Regions from separate parts of the Pantoea sp. YU22 genome, predicted to be linked through region 1. Evidence: predicted binding sites of a transcription regulator. Region 1 holds the regulator's gene; each other region holds the start of a gene.
The links. The regulator PurR, encoded in region 1, represses purine synthesis genes. The targets are predictions, from matches to a motif close to CANGCAAACGTTTGCNTG.

Region 1 (4,146 bases):
AACGTTAATATTTGCAGAATGCTGTGAAATATTTTGAAGGGAATAATTATGTGGTCTGAATATGCGCTTGAGGTGGTGGACGCCGTCGCGCGTACCGGCAGCTTCAGCGCCGCCGCTAAGGAACTGCATCGCGTGCCTTCTGCCGTCAGCTATACGGTGCGTCAGCTGGAAAGCTGGCTGGCGGTACCGCTCTTCGAGCGGCAGCACCGCGACGTGGCGCTGACCGCCGCGGGAGAACATTTCGTACGGGAAGGACGCGAAGTTATCAAAAAAATGCTCGCCACCCGCAGGCAGTGCCAGCAGCTGGCGAATGGCTGGCGCGGCCAGCTGAGCATAGCGGTTGATCGCATCGTGAAGCTGTCGCGCAGCCGCCAGCTGGTCACGGACTTCTATCGCCATTTCCCCGATATGGAGCTGCACATCAGCTATGAAGTTTTTAACGGCGTCTGGGATGCGCTGGCCGACGGGCGCGTAGACGTGGCGATCGGCGCGACCCAGGCGATTCCGGTCGGTGGACGCTTCTCTTTTCGCGATATGGGCGCGCTAAACTGGCGCTGCGTTGTGGCGCGCCAGCATCCGCTTACGCAACAGCCGCGACTCGACGACGACGCGCTGCGCGCCTGGCCGTCGCTGGTGCTGGAAGATACCTCGCGTGCGCTGCCGCGCCGCATGACCTGGACGCTCGATAATCAACGGCGTCTGGTGGTGCCGGACTGGCAGGCGGGGCTGGCGTGCGTACTGGATGGATTATGCGTGGCGATGATGCCGGGCCATCTGGCGCGTCCGTTGCTGGACAGAGGGGATCTGGCGGAGCTGACGCTGCCTGCGCCGTTCCCGGAAAGCCCCTGCTGCGTGAGCTGGTCGGAAGCGCACGCATCGCCGGCACTGAGCTGGCTGCTCAGCTATCTCGGCGATGCGCAAACGCTCAATCAGGAGTGGTTAAGCGAGGATTAACGGCGGTAGTCGCGGAAGGGACCGTCACCGACCGAGCGACGTTCAATCAGCGTCGGGTGCACTTCAATGGTCTGCGACTCTTCGCGTTTGCTGGTGATGCGATCCAGCAGCATCTCCAGCGCCTTCTCGCCCAGCTGGGCTTTAGGCTGATGGACGGTAGTCAGGGCTGGCGTGAAGTAGCGCGCGTTGCGCACATTATCATAGCCGATCACTGAAATATCCTGCGGCACGCGCAGGCCCATCTCGTCGGCGGCGCAGATCGCCCCCATCGCCATAATATCGCCGCCGCAGAAGATCGCCGTTGGGCGCTGCTTCTGCTGCAGGATCTGTTGCATCGCCTGATAGCCCGATTCTGGCTCAAAATCGCCCTGCACAATCCACTCGGAACGCACCGCGATGCCTGCTTCCTGAAGCGCTTTTAAAAAGCCTGCATGACGGCCGCCGCCGGTGTTGCGCTCCAGCTGACCCGGTATGGCGCCGATGTCGCGATGGCCGCGTTCAATCAGGTAGCGCCCCGCCAGATAGCCGCCCTGGAAGGCGTTATCGAGCACGGTATCGGTAAAGTCTGCGCGCGATTCGCCCCAGTCCATCACGACCATCGGGATATTGCGATTCTCTTCCAGCATCTTCAGCAGATCGTCCGGGTACTCGGAACACATTACCAGCAGTCCATCGACGCGCTTCTGCGCCATCATCGACAGGTAAGCGCGCTGCTTCTGCAGATCGTTGTGGGCGTTGCCGAGAATCAGGGTATAGCCGCGCTCAAAGCAGTGGTGCTCCACCGCTTCGATAATTTCCGCAAAATAGGGCGCCTCGCTGGAAGTGGCAAGCAACCCCAGCGTCTTGGTGTGATTTACCTTCAGGCTTCGCGCCACGGCGCTGGGCGAGTAGTGCAGCTCCTGAATCGCCTGCCAGACGGCGTTGCGCGTCTCTTCCGCAACGAAGCGCGTTTTATTGATAACGTGAGAAACGGTGGTGGTGGAGACACCCGCGCGCTTCGCGACATCTTTGATTGTTGCCATTAAAAAGAGACTCCAGAACTCATCAATAACTCGCTGATAAGCATAATGTTAAACGTTTGCGTCCGCTAAGAGACTTTTCTGTTAATTCGCTACAGTTTTTGTCGGTGAAATATTCACTGGGCGGGACAAAACAGAGGCTGTTGCGTGCGAACGGAACCGGTGTTGCGTCAGTTGCGCAACAAAGCCGGAGATTCTAACAAGGCTTGCAGGATAAAACGAGATTTTTACCGGCAACTATGGGAAAATCCCTTAAGACCCTGTTAATTGTGTGGATAAGGAAAAGTGATGAGCACTGATTTGAAAATGGCACTGATGACGACCTGTGCCGCGCTGCTGATGATCGTAGCGTTTAGCTTTACCGCCGTGATGCACTGATACGCAGCGATAAAAAAACCGGGGAGGCCCCCGGTTTTTCTTTTCTGTCTTAGCGTATGGTTTTCGGCGTCATCATTCGGCGCGCGCCGATGTAGTGACGCTGCCAGTAATCTTCCGACAGACCGCTGATCTGGATATCTTTTCCGGTGCGCGGCGACTGAATAAATTTGCCGTTGCCGAGATAAACGCCAACGTGATCGGCCGTACCGCGACCGTTAATACGGAAAAACACCAGGTCGCCTTTCTCCAGCGATTCGCGCTTCACCGGCGCGGCGTCGCGCAGGTGGTACATTTCATTGGCGGTGCGCGGAATTCTGAATTTCACTAAATCCTTATAGGCGTACCAGACCAGGCCGCTGCAGTCGAAACCGGTATGCGGAGAGGTGCCGCCCCACTGATAGGGTTTGCCCAGCTGTCCCATCAGCTTGGTCATCGCGGTTTCGCGCGCTTTCTGGTAACGCAGGCGATGAGACTTGCTCATTTTGATGGTGGTGCCGTCATCGGCGTCCAGCAGCTGCAGCTTAGCGGTTTTGGCCGTACCCAGCTCGCGCTGATGGCCATAACGTTTACGGGAAGATTTAAGGGATTTTTTCTGTTCGCCAGCGGAATGAGAAAGTGAAGCCGTTTCGATTTTCTTCTGTTTTTTCAGTTTAATTTTTTGCGTAGCAGAAGAAGGGCGCGATTTTTTCGAGCTGCTTTTAACCGGCCGCCGTTTGCGTCGCTCATCTTCGCGCGCGCTTTTTTTCTCCGCCTTGTGCAGGCTGGCGTTAACCGGCGTTTGCGGCGAAGCTGAAGCGATGTTCAGAAACAGCTGCGCGAAAGCTAATATGAAAAGCGTAATCAGTAATCGCATAGTCCGGTTACAGGGTTAGCGGTTACGACGACAGGCCGTAACGAGGTTAGAAAAATCTGATCGAGGATCAGCGCCGGGGCCATTCTAAGCCAGGTTTTTTTCAAAAGTTAAGCCATTTTTCTATTAAACTGTTACAGGGTTGCAACTGACTCATAAATGAGCGATTTCAGAAGCTTATAGCAGCAAACTTATTACCAGTTATGAACAGCTTAAGTTTTGATTATCGTCAGAAAAAGTCAGAGCTTTACTTAAAAACTTAACAAACATGGCGGTTTCGCCTGGTAAGCGAGAAATTGTCGTTTTCAGTAACGGGGCGAAGTCGCTACAATAAACAAACACGAAGTAGGGAATTAAGGAAGGCAATTATGAGTACTGTAGAAAAAATTCAGCGCCAGATCGCAGAAAACCCGGTCCTGCTGTATATGAAAGGCTCGCCGAAACTGCCGAGCTGCGGTTTCTCTGCGCAGGCGGTGCAGGCGCTCTCTGCCTGCGGTGAGCGTTTTGCTTACGTGGATATTCTGCAGAACCCTGATATTCGCGCCGAGCTGCCGAAATATGCCAACTGGCCGACCTTCCCGCAGCTGTGGGTTGACGGCGAGCTTGTTGGCGGCTGCGACATTATCGTAGAAATGTTCCAGCGCGGCGAACTGCAGTCGCTGATCAAAGAGACGGCAGAAAAGCATAAAGAAGCGGAATAAACAAAAAGGCCGACGCGAGTCGGCCTTTTTTATGACTATTCCTCCGACGCAGGTTCACCCTCGTCGTCCGCCGCGGCCAGCGGCAAAGGCCAGCCTCCCAGCCGTTTCCAGCGGTTCACCAGCTCGCAGAACAGCGTCGCCGTCTGTTCGGTATCGTAAAGCGCCGAGTGCGCCTGCGTGCTGTCAAAATCCATGCCTGCCGCTTTACAGGCTTTCGCCAGCACCGTCTGCCCCAGCACCAGCC
Region 2 (4,146 bases), on a different contig from region 1:
GAGACTCAGGGTTTGTCGTGCCGCCGGACTCATCACCAGATGGGTTTCCACCTCGCTGACCTGCTGCAACACCTGCAGCAACCGCACGCCGTAGATCGCGCCGCTTGCGCCCGAGATGCCAATGATGAGTCGTTTCATACTTCTTCCTTGCCGTTTCAGTAAGGCGCTATGATAGCGCGTGCCGGATCGGGAAAACAAACGGGGCGGATTTCTCCGCCCCGTTTTCATCTCATCATAGCTGAGAACGCGATTAACCTTCGTTATGCAGCTCGAGGTTTTCGACTTCGTTCTGACGCTGAAGGGCTTTGGCGTCATCGTTGCGCAGCGACTGGAGATACTCCAGATACTGCTGGTCGACATCTTTAGTGACATAGACGCCGTTAAACACCGAACATTCGAACTGGGCGATATCGGGGTTCTCTTCGCGCACCGCCTCAATCAGGTCATCCAGATCCTGGAAAATCAGCGCGTCAGCTTTGATTAACTGGCAAATCTCTTCCACTTCACGCCCATGAGCGATCAGCTCGGTTGCGCTCGGCATATCAATGCCGTAGACGTTCGGGAAACGAATTTCCGGCGCGGCAGAGGCCAGATAGACGCGTTTCGCGCCCGCTTCGCGCGCCATCTCGATAATCTGCTCAGAGGTGGTGCCGCGTACGATAGAGTCATCCACCAGCAGCACGTTCTTGTCGCGGAACTCGGCGCGGTTGGCGTTGAGCTTGCGGCGAACGGCACTGCGGCGCAGCTGCTGGCCCGGCATGATAAAGGTGCGGCCGACGTAGCGGTTTTTCACAAAGCCCTGACGATAGGGTTTGTCGAGAATGCGTGCAATCTCCAGCGCAATATCGGTAGAGGTCTCCGGAATCGGGATCACCACGTCGATATCGAGATCTTCCCACTCGCGAGCAATCTTTTCACCCAGCTTGGTGCCCATGCGCACGCGCGCGCTGTAGACGGAAATCTTGTCGAGGAACGAGTCCGGACGAGCAAAATAGACATACTCGAACAGGCACGGATTGCTTTTCGGGTTCTCGGCACACTGGCGCGTAAAGAGCTGGCCCTGCTCGGTAATATAGACGCCTTCGCCCGGCGCGACGTCACGCAGGAATTCAAAGCCCAGCGTATCGAGCGCCACGCTCTCAGAGGCGACCATATACTCAACGCGACTGTCCGGCAGCACGCGTTTGCCCAGTACCAGCGGACGGATGCCGTTGGGATCGCGGAAGGCGACCATGCCGTGGCCGATGATCATGGCGACGACGGCGTAAGCGCCGCGCACCTGCTGATGCACCGCCGCTACCGCAGCGAAAATATTGTCCGCTTCCAGCGGGTCGTTCTGAAAACGGTCCAGCTCCTGCGCGAAAATATTAAGCAGAATTTCAGAATCTGAGGTGGTGTTGACGTGGCGGCGGCCCTTTTCGAACAGGTGCTTGCGCAGCTCGTGCGCGTTGGTCAGGTTGCCGTTATGAGCCAGGGTAATACCGTACGGCGAGTTAACGTAGAACGGCTGCGCTTCAGAGGCGCTGGAGCTGCCTGCGGTAGGGTAGCGAACGTGGCCGATCCCCATATTGCCCTGCAGACGCTGCATGTGGCGAGCTTCAAAGACATCGCTGACGAGGCCGTTCGCCTTACGCAGACGGAAGCACTTCAGCGCATCGATAGTACAAATGCCTGCGGCGTCCTGCCCGCGGTGCTGAAGCACCGTTAACGCATCATAGATCGACTGGTTGACCGGCATAAACCCGGTGATACCAACAATACCGCACATGTTGTCATTTCCTCATTAGCCGCACTCCCGGTGGCGTCACCGGGGTAAAAAACTCGACGTGCTTTTCAGGTAGTCAAAAAACCATCTGATTATATAACTGAACTGGGGAATGAGCTGGGACTGCTGCCAGTCCGGACTTTTGGAAAAGCCGGTGAATGTGTCGAGGAAGAAAAGAATCGCGCTAACGATCAGCACGCCGCGTAACGCCCCGAAACAGACCCCCAACACCCTGTCGGTTCCCGACAGGCCGGTCTTTTCAACCAGCGAGCCGATCACATAGTTGACTATCGCGCCGACAATTAGCGTCGCGACGAACAGCACCGCGATGGCGATACCGTTACGCACCAGTTCGTCGTCAAAACCTGTAAACCAGACTGCAAGGTAGGCGTAGTAATGACTGGCGACAAAAAACGCGCATCCCCAGGTAACGAGAGATAAGGCTTCGCGGACAAACCCTCGAATCAGGCTGACCAGAGCCGAAAAACCAACTACCGCAATAATGACGTAATCAATCCAGATCATGAACTCTTCCAGCGCCAGTGCGTTTGCACCCCTGCATCCAGTTCGGGGCGCATTCTAACAGAAAAAGAAAACGTTTGCGTAGCGCTTTTCCTTTTCAGCTTCCATAAAAAGGGCGATGAAAAAAACTTTCCTCGCCCGACGGAGACTCAGCCGGACAAGCCGTTGAATCTTAATAAATTATATTAGCCAGCGTCGCTTTAACACTGCGTGCGGCGCCGCCTTTTTATGCTATCGGCGGCGCCTGTTGATGCTTTAATGCGCGCTATAGGGCTTCACGACACCGCCGAGGCCGGAAACGCTCTGCAGCTCCGACAGCGAGCTTTGCAGCTTCGCTTTTGAGGCGTCCGGGCCAACATAGATACGGGTGATTTGCCCCTGTACCGCCGTCGATGGCACGGTGAAAGCGCGATAGCCTGACAGACGCAGCTTCGCGACGATCTCATTGACCTTCGCTGCGTTTTTCAGCGCGCCGAGCTGCACCACGTAAGCCTGACCGGCAGGCGCGCTCTGCTCTGCTGGCTTCGGCGTTTCCGCTGGCTTCGCCGGTTCGCTCTGCTTCGTTTCCACCGGCTTCGACTCAACCGGCTTCGGCTGCTCTACCGGCTTCGGCTGCGTTTTCGGCTGCTCGGCCGCTTTCGCTTTCGGCTGTTCGACCGGTCTGGTTCTTGGCTGCTCAACCTGACGCGGTTTCGTCGGCGCGCTCTGATGCACCGGCGGCGGCGTCACTACGCTCGGCCCGCTGTTGCTCTGCGGCGTAGCGTTGCCCTGCTCGGCGACGGGATTGCTGGCGCCGCTGTTGCCGCCGCTTACCGCGCTGCCTGCGCCCTGCGGCGGCTGAGCAGGCAATGGCTGCGTAACCGGCGGCACCATCTCGCTGTCCTGTTGATCGTCGGGCTTCGGCACCAGCGGGATCGCCGCGAACTCCTCTTTATAGTGCTTCTTTTTGCCGTCCAGCAGGCCCGGCAGCACAATCACGCCCACCGCCACCAGAATAATGGTGCCGACCAGGCGGTTCTGAAACTTACTCGCCACGACCTTTCTCCATCTCTGTCGATTCCATGACCTGCGCCACGGTATGGAAAGATCCACATACCAGCACAATGTCCTGCGCCTCGGCCTGCTGACGCGCCGCCTGCCAGGCGCTGTCCACGTCGGCAAAGGCCGTCGCCGCGTCGGCCGGCAGATGCGCCATCAGCTCATCGGCAGTAGCGCCGCGCGGGCCGTCAAGCGGTGCGCAGTACCAGCGGTCGATTTGCGGCGCCAGCGCCTCAAGGGTGCCGGCGATATCTTTATCATGCAGCATTCCCACCACCGCATGCACGCGGCCGCTATTCGGCAGCTGCGCCAGACGCGACGCCAGATAGCTCGCCGCATGGGGGTTATGCGCCACATCGAGGATGACGCGCGGCGATTCGCTTACCGTCTGAAAACGGCCAGGCAGGATCGCCAGCGGCAGATAGTCGCGGATCGTCGCATCGCTGACGTTCAGCCCGGAAGCGCGCAGCGCCGCCAGCGCCGTGGCTGCATTCGGCAGCGGCACCTGCGGCAGCGGCAGATCGTTCAGCTCGCCCTGCGCGTCGCGAAACGCCCAGCTTTCCGGCTGCTGGCTGTAGCACCAGTCGCGGTCGCGCTGCAACAGCTGCGCGCCCTTCTCCGCCGCGACGGCGGCGATGCTGGCGGGCATATCCGGTTCGCCGACCACGGCGGGCCTGCCGCCACGAAATACGCCCGCTTTTTCGCGGCCGATGCTTTCACGATCCGGGCCGAGCCAGTCGGTATGATCCAGCGCGATGCTGGTTACCACTGCCACGTCGGCGTCAACGATATTGGTGGCGTCCAGGCGACCGCCCAGTCCT
Region 3 (4,146 bases), 360 kb from region 1:
AGCCGTTAAAAACGCTGCAGGGTTTCCGCAGCGCGCAGGATAACAGCGGCGATATCGACTTCGGCCTGAATTTAATTGCGCGCAGCAGCGGCATCGTACGCGTCGGCGATGAGGTAAACGTGCTGGCGCGCCATACGCCGCGCGCCTATGGGCCAGGTGCGGTGGTGGAAACGCTTAAGCCACAGCAGCAAACCAAAGCAGACGTCACTGTTACCTGGCAAGGCCAGACGTTTCAGGGGGATAACCAGCAGGTGCTGCTGGAGCAGCTGGAGATGCAGGGATTTAAAATACCCTACTCCTGCCGTGCGGGCTTATGCGGCAGCTGTAAGGTGACGCTGGTTTCAGGCAAGGTGAAGGCGTTAAAGAAAAGCGCCATTCGCGACGACGGCACTATTCTGAGCTGCAGCTGTATTCCGGCTGGCGATATTGAACTGGCGTAAGGGTTACACCGCGTAAGCGAAGCGCGGCGCGCTGTCCGCGTGGTGCGGCAGCAGGCGGTCGTTCATGATTTTAATGGCGTCGCCCAACACCATCTGTTTGCCCGCCAGCGTGAGCGTAGGCTGCGCCAGCAGACAGAGCGTGGCGTTGCCGCCGCTTTCTACCGCCAGCAGTCGCGCCTGCTCGCCGTTGTCCGCCAGCGTCACTTCCACCATGTCGCCAGCTTCAGGCTGCAGCACGCAGGTCCAGGCGGTAAAGTGCCAGCTTTTTGGCATCAGCGGCTTCAGAAAACGTTTCGCCACCAGCGCGTTGAGCGTCAGCTCGGCGCGCTGATTCGCGCTTAGCGCGCTCTGGCGGCAGCGTTCTTCAAAGGTGTAATAGAGTGCGGCGTCGTCAACGCTGAAGCCGGTCTGACTGAAGGCGTCCGGCGTCAGCATCTTTCGGGTAAAACGAGAGCGGAAAAGCATACCGTCAGCCAGATCCAGCATCATCCGGTCATGGTCGGCGTCAAAATACCAGCGCCAGTTATCATCAGGTTTGATTTTCATAATTTGCCTTGTCATTAACCGCCGCGTTTCTCTGCACAGACTCAGCGAAGCCCCGCTTGTGGGAAAAAAGCTGAAAATACGCACAACAGGGAAAAAATATAAACGAGCCGGAGTGAGAAATAAACCCCCCGGCGCTGTTTTATGGGAAATGTCTTAGAGATGGGTCACGATATCTTTTATTAATCCCGGCCCTTTATAAATAAAGCCGGAGTAAATCTGCACCAGCGCGGCGCCCGCGGCGATTTTTTCCCGCGCCGCAGTTAATGAATCAATGCCGCCGACGCCGATAATCGGCAGCGCGCCGTTCAGCTCCTGCGCCAGCCGCTTGATGACCGCCGTACTGCGCGACTGCACCGGACGACCGCTCAGGCCGCCTGTTTCCGTGCTGTATTTCAGCCCGTTAACCAGAGCGCGATCCAGCGTGGTATTGGTCGCGATAACGCCATCGATATTATGGCGCACCAGGCTGTCGGCAATTTGTATTAATTCTTCTTCAGAAAGATCGGGCGCAATTTTTACCGCCACCGGCACATATTTCAGATGACGCTGCTCCAGCTCTTTCTGTTTCGCTTTAATCGAGATCAGCAGATCGTCCAGCGCCTCGCCATATTGCAGCGTGCGCAATCCTGGCGTATTAGGCGAGGAGATATTTACCGCGATATAGCCGGCATGGGCATAAACTTTCTCCATGCAGATCAGGTAATCTTCTTTACCGTTTTCTACTGCCGTGTCTTTATTTTTGCCGATATTAATGCCGAGAATACCCTTGAAACGCGCCTTTTTGACATTCTCTACCAGATGATCAACGCCGAGATTATTAAAGCCCATGCGGTTGATAATGCCTTCCGCTTCCACCAGCCGAAACATGCGCGGTTTATCGTTGCCCGCCTGGGCGCGCGGCGTTACGGTGCCGACTTCGACAAAGCCGAAACCCATCGCTCCGAAGGCGTCGATGCACTCTGCATTTTTATCCAGTCCGGCCGCCAGCCCCAGCGCATTATCAAACCGTAAGCCCATGCAGGTCACCGGACGGGAAGGAAGCTGCTGGCGGATCAGCGCTTCCAGCGGCGTGCCGCTGATGAAACGCAGCTGCTGAAAAGTGAGTTCATGAGCGCGCTCGGGATCGAGCTTAAACAGCGCGGGTCGGACGATAGGATAAAGCATGCACTCTCCTGGAGATCGGAAGCGATGAATTGTCAGGGTGCACAGGAAAATGTGCGCCAGAATGGTAAAGGCCTCTGGCGCAAAAGTAAATTACTGACGGGACGAGATATTGATCGCGATCAGCGCTTGCTGGCATAACGCGCCAGACGACGGCACGCCTGCAGCCCGCTATAGAGCGTCGGGTAGTACCAGAGCAGTTTGATGCGTTTGCTTTCGCGCGTCACCTTGCGCACCAGCTGATCGATAGTCGGATGCCATGAGGCGGGCACCGGAATATTGTTTTTGCGGATCTCTATCAGGCAGCCGTACATCACCGGCTGATAGTAGGTGTCCAGCAGCTTCTCTTCTGGCGGCAAGCCCTGCTCGCGCAAAAAGCTTTCGCTGCTGCGCCGGGCGATATAGTAGTTCTCCACCCAGGAGAAGGTGGGCTTGCTCTGCGACAGCGAGGTCGGCATAAAGCGCTTGTTGTAATAGCTTTTCTGCGTAAAACCAATCTGCCGCGCCGACATATAGAGCGCGAACATATAGGGCGCATCTTCATGATTCTGAATCGGCAGAAACTGTACGCCGGTGCGCGCGATAAGGTCGCGGGAGAGGATGCTGCTCCACAATACGCGATGCGCCGAGCGGTGCGGGATCATGCTGCGCAGGGTATCGGCGCCGCCTGGCCAGACGCCGTCGACGTGACGCTGATGGAATTGCTCATACTGGCGCTCCGCCACCGGTTTATCGGTAAACATACGCGCGCCGAAGCAGAACATCTCCATCTCTGGATGCTGCGCCAGCATGCGGCGGAAATCGGCGAAAAGATCGCTGGAGACGAAATCGTCGGCGTCCATAAAGTAGATAAAGTCGCCGGTAGCTACTTCCAGTCCTTTCGTGCGCGCCGCGCTGACCCCGCCGCGTTCGCCGCGCAGCAGCGTCAGCTGCGGATGCCGGGCGGCCAGCGCCTCAAGCAAGGCGATGCTGTCATCGGTCGAACCGTCGTCGATGACGATGACCTGCTCCGGCGGAGAGGACTGCCCCAGCAGCGAATCGATCGCTTCCGGCAGCCATGGCGCGCAGTTCCAGTTCGGTACGATAACGGAAATGGTCGCAGCGCGGCTGTCAGCGTTCCGTGTGCTCATTCTCTTTCCTCAATGTTAAAACTCCTGGCTCAGGCAGGCAGCAGACGTTTAATCACCATGCTGTGCAGCAGACAGCAAACTGAAAGGTTAACCAGACCGATCAGGCCAAGCCACAGCAGATTGAGCCAGCGGTTCTGGTTCCACTCGATGGGCAAGAAAGTGCAGAGCCAGGCGATCAGCGCCGCGACCGCCCAGATCAGCAGCACGTCGCGGGTCAGCCACGTAAAGTGAATGCCTGGCGCGAAGCGGCGGTGCACCAGCCATGCCCAGCCAGCCAGATAGAAGATGTTCTGCCCCAGCCACAGCCAGCCGGTGCCCTGCGCGCCATAATGAATTGCCGCCCAGATATTCAGCGGGACCAGGATCACCGCGAAGCAGGTGAAGCCCTTAAGGTGCAGCTTAAGATTGCCGTTGACATATTGCAGATGGTAAAGCAAACCGCAAATCGCCTGTACGCCGCTTCCCAGCGCATAAAGGCTGAGCACAAACGACATATCCGTCACGACCTGCTCGTTCTGCGTCCAGGCCCAGAGCAGCGGCGTAGCGAACATAGCGATAGTAATGCTGAGCGGCGCCATAAAGATCGCTACCGCCTGAGTCGTATAGCGATAAAGCGTCAGGGATTCAGCATCGCCCTCTTTACGCGTCTTGATGCCGGTCATGCGTGGCACGATCGCCTGCATAATCGGGCTGCTGAGCAGAATAATGCCGGTCGCGGCGGTGGCGACGACGGTAAAGGAACCGTAGGCGCTCAGCGGCAGCGTTTTCGACAGCACCAGGCGGTCAATTTGCGAAATAAAGGTCCAGATAGCGCTGGCGAACGCTGCGCTCAGCGCAAAGCGGATAAACGGCTTTAACACCGTCTTTAA
Region 4 (4,146 bases), 130 kb from region 1:
TTCGTCCAGACTGGCGCCGGACAGCTGATAGTGCTGCCAGGTCACTTCCACCAGCCGCAGCGACTCCGGATCGAGCGCCAGCGCCTGACGCTGCTGATAAACAGCGTCAAGACGCGCGAATAGCGCGCTGTTCAGTACAATCTCGTCGTTCAGCGCGGTCAGCTGCGGTGCAATCTCTTCATCGATCTGCTGCAGGTAATCGCTGGTATTGGCGGAGGTCATGGCACCAAAGACCAGATTAACGCGTTCGAGCAGCTGTCCGCTGCGCTCCAGCGCCTCAAAGGTGTTGGCGAAGGTGGGCGCCTCGGGATTCTGCGCAATCGCCTCGACCTCTTTACGCTTCTCCTCAATGCCCGCCTGAAGCGCGGGCAGAAAGTCCTCTTCCTGAATCTGGTCAAACGGCGGCGCCTGGTAGGGCAACGTGCTCACCTGAAAAAACGGATTTTGTCTGACGTTCATGCCTCGCTCCTGATTACCGTGCAAAAGATTATCCTGGCAGGTTGCTGCGCCCGGAACAACTCAGCTTAGCGTCGTCGCGCCGCCATACCGCGCGCCCGTTTATCCAGGTCTCGGCGATATTGCGATCGTCGCCGAGCGTCATCAGCACGAAAAGCTGCTCCCAGATATCCTTACTGTTACTCATGCGCAGTTGCTGCAGCGGCGAAACGGCCCGATCCAGCACCACGAAGTCCGCCTCTTTGCCCGGCGCGAAATTCCCTGTTTTGTCATGCTGATCGAGCGCGTGCGCGCCGCCGAGCGTGGCGTGGTAGAAGGCTTCCGCGGCGCTCAGCCGATACTGCTGCAGCTGCCCCACCTTGTAGGCTTCTCCCAGCGTCTTAAGCATATTAAAGGTGGTGCCGGCGCCGATGTCTGTACCGATGCCAATTTTGACCCTCTGCTGCCAGCTGCGCTTCAGGCTGAACAGCCCGCTGCCGAGAAAGAGGTTTGACGTCGGGCAAAAGGCGATGGCGGAGTCGGTCTCGTGCAGACACTGCCACTCGTGCTCCTCCAGATGCAGACAGTGCGCGAACAGGCTGCGTCGTCCGGTCAGCTGGTGGCGATGATAAACGTCGAGATAGCCGTCATACTGCGGAAACAGTGACTTCACCCAGGCGACCTCCTGCGGGTTTTCGCTTAAGTGCGTATGCAGCCAGACATCGGGGAACTCCTGGCGCAGCTGCTGCACCTTTTTCAGCAGCGCCGGCGTTGAGGTAGGCGCAAAGCGCGGCGTCAGCGCGTAGCTGAGCCGTCCGCGTCCGTGCCAGCGCTCAATCAGCGCCCGCGTCTCGGCATAGCTCTGCTCCGGCGTTTCCAGCAGCTCTTCCGGCGCGTTGCGATCCATCATGACCTTCCCGGCAATCAGCCGCATATCGATCGCTTCCGCGGCGCTGAACAGCGCCTCGACTGACTGTGGATGAACGGTGCCGAACACCAGCGCGCTGGTGGTGCCGTTCGCCAGCAGCTGTTGCAGGAAAAAGGCGGACATGGCGGCGGCGTGATCGGCGCTGTGATACTGGCTTTCCACCGGAAACGTATACTGATTCAGCCACGTCAGCAGCTGTTCGCCATAAGCGCCAATCATCTCCGTTTGCGGATAGTGGATATGCGTATCGACAAAGCCCGGCACAATCAGACTACCGCGCAGATCAATGAGGCTGGACGGCAGATGCGGCAGCGACGCCCAGGCGTGCAGCCCGACGATACGTCCCGCCTCCAGCAGCAGTACGCCATCTTCGATATAGCGCGCCTGCGCCATAATCGCCTCAGGCTCGTGCGCAATATCGCTAAAATCGAAAAAGCTGGCGCGAATGGCAGTAGAGGTTAACGGCATAAAGGCTCCTTGATTCCGCGCTCGCTGGCGCAATTAACAGTCGGACAGTAAGGGATGAACTGCAACCCGCATGCCAGAAAATAGTGAATATCAATACGTTATGTAAATAAAGCAGCAATGAGCCGGTCGGAAAAACGGTATCGTATGCGCAACCGGTTGGCTGGCTGGGATGTGCCAGCCACGAAGAAAGGAACCAAGGTTTCGTGCCCGCTGCTGGTGCAGTCCGCGCTGAAATAGCGCAGCAGACGCTTTTTACAGTATGAGCGCGCTTTGTCACCGCGTGGCGTTAGCTAAAAAAATCCCGATGACACAGCGAGTCACCGGGATGCTTTATTGCCAGGAGCGGCGCGCCGGACAGGCCTTAACGGCCTGTTGAGAAGGTTTGCAGCACTTTCAGCTCGGCCACCGCTTCCTGCATGGCATCCATGCCAGCCGTCAGCGTGCGCAGGCTGTTCAGCTGTTTTGTTATGTCTGCCCGCTCATGCCGCGTCTGATGACTCATCTCAGCAATCTTGTCGGCCGCGTGAATACTACGCTCCGCCATATCCGTAGCAGTTTGTACCGTACTAATCGCCACATCGCGAATGCGCGGTGAAACGTGCCTCACGGGGCAGCACTCAGGGCAACGGGTGACTGAAATACTAGTGCGCTGCGTTGTAAATAGTGCTGCCCTTTTCGACGCGGTGAATAACCTGAATAAAACAATATTCTCAGGATACTTTCCTGGTAACGTTTATAGTCCGACAAGATTTTTTGCAAATAGCGATAAGATTCCCCTGGGGTATTGATTCGCTCAGGTCTTCGGAGATAAATAACGAGAGAGTTAAATAGCTCGCCTCTTAAAAACAACAGCAAAAAAATAGCAGAAGCAAAATCGGGAAACAGCCATGCCGGTGGTTATTTCAGGCGCGTGGATAATATCTGCGCCGCACTGGTGGCGACTGACGTAATGGTATCACGCGTCTGTTCTGGAGGCTTCTGGCAGACAGCCTTATGCGCCTGCTCGTCGGCATATCAGCTTACTCATGCCTGTAACAGATTAAGTCCATGCATCGAGGGAATTTCAGAACCTGTTAAAGGAATAAACATGCAAAAAATATCTTTTATCTTTGCAGCCATTCTCGGTTTGCTTACAGCCACAGGACCGCTGTGTACCGACTTTTATTTGCCTGCTTTGCCTGAGATTGCAGCACAGTTTGATACCACCGCTACACTCACCCAGCTTTCTCTTACTTCTGCCCTGGCAGGGTTGGGTCTTGGTCAGCTGATATTTGGCCCCATCAGCGATCGCACAGGCCGCAAAGCGCCATTAATATTTTCACTGATGATATTTGTGGCAGCATCGGTTCTTTGCGCCATCACGCATGATATATACGCGCTTACTGGCTGGCGCTTTCTTCAGGGGCTGGCAGGCGCTGGCGGCTCGGTGCTGGCGCGCGCCATTGCGCGCGATAATTATCAGGGAACCGTGCTGACGCACTTTTTTGCCCTGCTGATGACGGTAAATGGCATTGCCCCGGTATTTTCGCCGGTCTTAGGCGGCTATCTCGCCTCCCGTTTCGACTGGCGCATGCTGTTCTGGGTTATGGCAGCTACTGGCATTGTGCTGGCGTTAGTCAGCCTGCTGTTCGTTCGCGAATCCCTGCAGAAGCCCAAGAAACATACGTCGCTGCTGAACACGGCGAAATCAGTAATCCGGAACCGGCAGTTTATCCGCTGCTGTCTGATTCAGGCGTTTATGATGGCGGGGCTATTTTCATACATAGGCTCCTCCTCATTCGTATTTCAGACGGAGTATGGCCTCAGTCCACTCAGTTTCAGCCTGATTTTCGGCATTAACGGCCTTGGGCTGGTTTTCGCTGCGTTAATCTTCTCGTGGCTTGCCAGGCGCTATCGCGCAGAGGCGCTGCTCAGAACGGGGCTGGCGCTGGCTGTGATAGCGGCGATGACCACCCTGGCACTTGCCTGGCTTAATGCGACCCTGCCTGTTCTTGTTGCCCTTTTCTTTACCATCGCCTTTAACAGCGGCATAAGCACCCTGGCGGGCGCTGAGGCGATGAGCGTGGTAGAAGCGGGCGAATCGGGCACCGCTTCCGCCCTGTTGGGGATGCTGATGTTCCTTTTTGGTGGTCTTGCGACTCCGCTTGCAGGCATTGGCGGCGAGTCGATGATAAAGATGAGTCTGGCTGTGCTTGTCAGCTACGTGATTGCTCTGGCGTTAACCCGCGCGGCAAACGCCGGGGTATCCTCTGGCCGCTGATACGCAGGCGCGGGTTTACCCGCCAGAGGAGGAGTAGAATGCGCCAGACGGCAGT

Region 2: cvpA (colicin V production protein) is a predicted target of PurR. The motif match lies at 2,354-2,371, and genes of this name have one in related genera.
Region 3: pyrD (quinone-dependent dihydroorotate dehydrogenase) is a predicted target of PurR. The motif match lies at 2,193-2,210, and genes of this name have one in related genera.
Region 4: guaD (guanine deaminase) is a predicted target of PurR. The motif match lies at 1,977-1,994, and genes of this name have one in related genera.

Annotation. Positions count from the first base shown of each region.
Region 1 covers NZ_RYDU01000001.1:630,737-634,882, forward strand. Annotated here, with positions in the region: gene punR (DNA-binding transcriptional activator PunR) at 49-954, shown strand; gene purR (HTH-type transcriptional repressor PurR) at 951-1,976, opposite strand; gene EKL29_RS03055 (YnhF family membrane protein) at 2,262-2,351, shown strand; gene EKL29_RS03060 (C40 family peptidase) at 2,401-3,204, opposite strand; gene EKL29_RS03065 (Grx4 family monothiol glutaredoxin) at 3,567-3,902, shown strand; gene rnt (ribonuclease T) at 3,938-4,146, opposite strand, start outside.
Region 2 covers NZ_RYDU01000009.1:117,027-121,172, forward strand. Annotated here, with positions in the region: gene EKL29_RS14255 (UbiX family flavin prenyltransferase) at 1-138, opposite strand, end outside; gene purF (amidophosphoribosyltransferase) at 251-1,768, opposite strand; gene cvpA (colicin V production protein) at 1,805-2,290, opposite strand; gene dedD (cell division protein DedD) at 2,543-3,322, opposite strand; gene folC (bifunctional tetrahydrofolate synthase/dihydrofolate synthase) at 3,312-4,146, opposite strand, start outside.
Region 3 covers NZ_RYDU01000001.1:270,270-274,415, reverse strand. Annotated here, with positions in the region: gene EKL29_RS01270 (YcbX family protein) at 1-440, shown strand, start outside; gene EKL29_RS01265 (cell division protein ZapC) at 444-986, opposite strand; gene pyrD (quinone-dependent dihydroorotate dehydrogenase) at 1,140-2,150, opposite strand; gene EKL29_RS01255 (glycosyltransferase family A protein) at 2,270-3,277, opposite strand; gene EKL29_RS01250 (lipopolysaccharide biosynthesis protein) at 3,307-4,146, opposite strand, start outside.
Region 4 covers NZ_RYDU01000001.1:764,725-768,870, forward strand. Annotated here, with positions in the region: gene dcp (peptidyl-dipeptidase Dcp) at 1-459, opposite strand, end outside; gene guaD (guanine deaminase) at 488-1,831, opposite strand; partial or broken gene EKL29_RS03705 (chemoreceptor) at 2,193-2,420, opposite strand; gene EKL29_RS03710 (multidrug effflux MFS transporter) at 2,919-4,091, shown strand.